Regions from separate parts of the Rhodococcus sp. MALMAid1271 genome, predicted to be linked through region 1. Evidence: predicted binding sites of a transcription regulator. Region 1 holds the regulator's gene; the other holds the start of a gene.
What was found. Region 1 encodes LexA, which represses DNA repair genes until DNA is damaged. Its sites were predicted from a motif close to CGAACANNTGTTCG; they were not measured.
Positions count from the first base shown of each region.

Region 2: the regulator LexA is predicted to act here: its motif matches at 1,077-1,090, upstream of ACOQFP_RS11095 (DUF222 domain-containing protein).

Region 1 is NZ_JBMIRQ010000097.1:14,578-17,035, reverse strand. Features, by position in the region: gene ACOQFP_RS14655 (acyl-CoA dehydrogenase family protein) at 1-648, shown strand, start outside; gene lexA (transcriptional repressor LexA) at 738-1,415, opposite strand; gene ACOQFP_RS14645 (hypothetical protein) at 1,786-2,199, shown strand; gene nrdR (transcriptional regulator NrdR) at 2,300-2,458, shown strand, end outside.
Region 2 is NZ_JBMIRQ010000079.1:21,194-23,651, reverse strand. Features, by position in the region: gene ACOQFP_RS11095 (DUF222 domain-containing protein) at 1-1,062, opposite strand, end outside; gene ACOQFP_RS11090 (cryptochrome/photolyase family protein) at 1,340-2,458, opposite strand, start outside.

The DNA.
Region 1 (2,458 bases):
CTGGTGATCGTGGTGGCCTGCACCGACCCCGAGAAGGGTGCGCAGGGCTTCAGCCTGCTGGTCGTCGAACGCGATATGCCCGGGTTCGAGCGTGGGCGCAATCTCGACAAGATCGGCATGAAGGCCCAGGACACCGCCGAGCTCAGCTTCACCGACGTGCGCGTGCCTGCCGCCAACCTGCTCGGTGAAGAAGGCATGGGCTTCATCTACCTGATGCAGAACCTGCCCCAGGAACGCCTGTCGATCGCAGTGGTCGCCGCGGCAGCCATGGAATCGGCACTGGACATGACGATCCAGTACTGTCGCGACCGCAAGGCTTTCGGAAAGTCGATCGGCAAGTTCCAGAACACCCGATTCGTCCTGGCGGAGTTGGCAACCGAGACCACCGCCACCCGCATCATGGTCGACAAATTCATCGAACTGCTCAACGCAGGCACCCTGACCGTTCAGGAAGCCGCGATGGCGAAGTGGTGGACCACCGAGAACCAGGTCAAATTGATCGACCGGTGCCTACAGCTGCACGGCGGTTACGGCTACATGAAGGAATACCCGATCGCCAAGGCGTACATGGACTCTCGCGTTCAGACCATCTACGGCGGAACCACCGAAATCATGAAGGAGATCATCGGGCGCGGCTTGAACCTCTGATTCGCCCCCCGACGGACACGAAGGGCCGCAGCACAGACGTGCTGCGGCCCTTCGCATGTCAGCCCTTCGCCTGTCGGCGGAGAGGTTCCCTAGAGCTTGCGCATCACGGTGACGACCTTGCCGAGGATGGCGGCATTGTTGCCCGGAATCGGCTCGAACAGCGGGTTGTGCGGCAGTAGCCACACCTCGCCCTTGGACCTCTTGAAGGTCTTGACCGTCGCTTCGCCGTCGATCATCGCCGCGACGATGTCTCCGTTGTCTGCCACGGATTGCTGACGGACGACAACCCAGTCTCCGTCGCAGATCGCCGCGTCGATCATCGACTCGCCGACGACCTTGAGCAGGAACAGTGAACCCTGACCGACCAACTCGCGGGGGAGGGGAAAGACGTCCTCGACGGCTTCCTCGGCGAGGATCGGACCACCGGCGGCAATGCGTCCCAGGACGGGTACGAACGTCGGCGTCGGGAGTCGGTCCTGATCCTCCGCGGAACCGTCGACCGCGGCGGCCGCCTGATCGGCCTGAACCTCGTCGAGCCCGCGTACGTCGACCGCCCGGGGACGGTTGGCGTCACGTCGGAGGAATCCCTTGCGTTCGAGGGTGCGTAGCTGGTGCGCGACGGAGGAGGTCGAGGTCAGACCCACCGCGTCACCGATCTCGCGAATGCTCGGCGGATATCCGCGTTCGGTGACCGAGGCTCGGATGACTTCGAGGACCTTCCGTTGGCGTTCGGTCAGCCCCGCGGCGATGTCGGTGCCGACTTCCATCGCCTTGGGTGTCGGTTCGGCGGCCGGCTTGCCTGCCGCAACCTTCGTGGCCGCCGTCTTGGAACCCGTCGTCTTCGAACCCGTGGTCGACCTCGTCGAGGTCTGGTCCTTCATGCTGTCGGCCTCCTGCTGGTGTCCTGGATCCGGTCTGCGTGCGTCGGTCTGCGCGGACTGGAGTTGATGGTGTCGACTCGTGTGGCGTGTGGTTTCTGCCACGAATCTAGCGTGTATCAGCTGTTGAATCAAACATCTGTTCGACTCGTGTCGCGTTTTCTGCAGACTTTGTCGGAGCCCCGTGATAGAACTTCGAACAAGCGTCCATCGAACGCCTGATCGAACAATCGATCCAACGAGCGAAGTCGAGGTTCCGATGACCATCATCACCGATCGCCCCACCGCTGCAGGTATCCGTACCCGGTCCACCGTGGTGGAGCGTCGTCGCCGGGTTCGTCCCGCGCTTCGGAGTTCGGTCGCCGCACCGGGGGTCACGACCGCGCGTCGTGTGCAGCCGACCGCGTGCCTGCCGGTGCTGGCCCCGTCCCGGACCGAGGTCACCGATCGCGAGCTGGCCGATCGTGAGTTCGACGAGACCTCGGCTCACTTCGCGGGCCAGCCGGTCCGGACGAGATCGTTGGTGCTGTGGGTGCTCGCAGTTGTTGTCGTGGCCGGCGGCCTGATCGGCATTGCCAATGTTCGGGCAGCTGCGCCGGATGCAGCCGTGCAGCCGACCGGCGTGGTGGAGGTCCACAACGGAGTTGTCGTCGAGTACGCGCCGGGCAGGTGACCACCGGCCCCATCGCTCGTGGGCAGACTGAGTATCCTCGACTGACTGCTCCGACACACATGTTTCACGTCGGAGCATCGGCTACGACGGAGGCTCCTTCATGCATTGCCCGTTCTGCAGGCACCCCGATTCACGCGTGGTCGACTCGCGAGACATGGACGAGGGGCAGGCAATCCGGCGTCGCCGCTCCTGCCCGGAATGTGGCCGGCGCTTCACCACTGTCGAGGCCGCCGTGCTCGCCGTCGTGAAGCGCAGCGGA
Region 2 (2,458 bases), on a different contig from region 1:
GAGGATGCAATCGCACGCCAGTTGCCGGGAGGTGGTGCGCGAGAGTGGTCCCATCCAGGGCAGCCACCCGACACTGGAGCCGTCACCGAACACGTCCCGATAGGCACCGCGATCGGTAGGCGGTCCGGCAGCGCTGTCGGTGTCGGATTCGTTTGCGGCGTTCGACTCGGCCGTGTCGGGGTGTCTTGGGCCGCCGGTGTCGACCGGGTCGACTGCGTCCCTTTCGGTGGAGTTGTCGGATTGCGCTGCGGTGCGTGAGGTTTCGTCGTCGGCGATGTCGTCGGTACTGTTCCCGCTGCCGGTGAGGTCGGTCAGATCTCGTAGGTTGATGTGGAGGTTGACGTGCGGTTTTTCTCCACCTTCGATGGTCCGGTTGTGGGCGGCGAGGTAGCGGTCGAGGATGTGTCCGAAGGCGTCGGCGCGGCGTCGGGCGGGGCTACGGGGGTCTGGGGTGCCGTCGACGGCGGGGCGGGGTGCGGTCAGGGGTGAGAGGGCGGTGAGGAGTTTTTCGCCGGTGACGGCGTCGAAGTCACCTTTGAGTGCCAGGCGCCCGTTCAATGTGGTGGAGGCGAACAGTTCGTTGCGGTCGGTGTCTTCGGCGGGTGGGGTGGTGCCGCCGTAGAGGTCGTGCAAGCGGGTGATGGCGGCGCGTAGGGGGCCGGTGCGGGCTTCGGGTCCGGTCGCGGCGGTGATCAGTGCTGCCCGGGCCATGTCGCGGCCCTCGGGTGGGAGGTCGTCGGGTGGGGTTTCGGCGAAGTCGAGGATCAGGGCGGCGTGGTCGATGGACATGACGCCGGTGTTGACGGCGTCGGCGATGTCGGGGAAGTTCTTCAGTCCGCGGGCGAGGGCGAGGATTTTGTTGGCTTTGCCTGGCGTGAGCAGGGTGGTGGAGGTGAGCCAGCCGGCGGGTCCGGGGAAGCCGAGTTTCTCGCGGGTGACGCGGGTGTCGATCTCGGCGACGAGAGCGATCCGGCGGGCCTCCAGCAACTGGATCTGGTGGGAGACCGCGGCGGCGTCGGCGAGGAGTTGGTCCTCGCTCAGTTGCCAGATCTCCGTCGTCATGACCCAAACTGTATCGAACTGGTGTTCGAGTAGCAATGATCGTCAAATCGAAAACTATTGCCCTGCACAACTATTCGCGAGCACGTTCTTGTCGGTAGCTCGTGGTATACGTCGCGCGCACCCGGAAATCACAATGAGCCGGTCGTATGCGGCAGACACCGTGGAACACGGTCGGTCCTGGTGGCAGCGACTCCTCAGATGTGGTGCACCTCGCGCAGTCGATCTCGACGAGGACCACTCGACAGGGTCCGGCCGTGCTCGACTGTGCCGAGGCTCGTCAGTACACCTCGCGCTGCCGTTCCTGTTCCAACACCTGCTCGAGGTCACTCAACCGGTTCATCGACGACACCTGCCGCGCTGTGCGGTGGTTGGCGGCCAGAAGCTGTCTATGCCGATGCACGAAGGCCCAGTAGCCGGCGGTGAACGGGCATGCATCGTCGCCCAGTCGCTTCTTCGGATTGAACTCGCATGTGCCGCAGTAGTCGGTCATGCGGTTCAGGTAGGCCCCACCCGAGGCGTAGGGCTTGGTGGCGATCACTCCGCCGTCCGCGTGCTGACTCATGCCGATCACGTTCACCGGCATCACCCAGGCAAACCCGTCGACGAAAGCCGTTGCAAACCAGTCGGTCAATGCTCTCGGGTCCCAAGCATGTTGTAGCGCAAAGTTTCCCAGAATCATCAGCCGAGGAATGTGGTGTACCCACCCGCGATCACGCACGCCGTCGACGGTGCTGGACAGGCATTTCGCCACCACAGCGTCGCCGTCCAACTCTGTCAACCACTCCGGAAGCGGTTCATGCGCTTCGAGCTTGTTGCGTTCGAGATACTCCGGCCCCAGATGCCAGTACAGATGCCACACGTATTCACGCCAGCCGAGGATCTGCCGAACGAAACCCTCGACACTTGCCAGCGGGGTGCCGTCGCGGTGGGCGTCCTCGGCGGCGTGCGCCACGTCAAGCGGGTGCAGCAGGCCGAGGTTCAGCGGGACCGAGAGCAGGGAGTGAGACATCGTCCAGTCGTCGGCCATCACCGCGTCCTCGTACTTGCCGAAGTCGTCCAGCCGATAGTTCACGAAGTGCGCCAACGCATCCGACGCCTCGGCCGCCGTCACCGCGAACTTTCGTGGCCCGTCGACTCCGACGGTGTCGAGGTCCCAGTCGTCGAGGTCGGCGCGTACCTGCTCGTCGATCGCGTCTTCGGTCGGCCACCACGGTTCCTCGACACCCAGGGTCAGGCGTCCCTTCGGCGGCGGCGACTGGTTCTCGGCGTCGAGGTTCCACTTTCCCGAGACCGGTTCGGAACCGTCCATCAGTACACCGAAGGTCTTGCGCTGCTCGCGGTAGAACGTTTCCATCCGGAAAGTGCCGCGCTCGGCCGCCCATTCGGCGAACTCTGC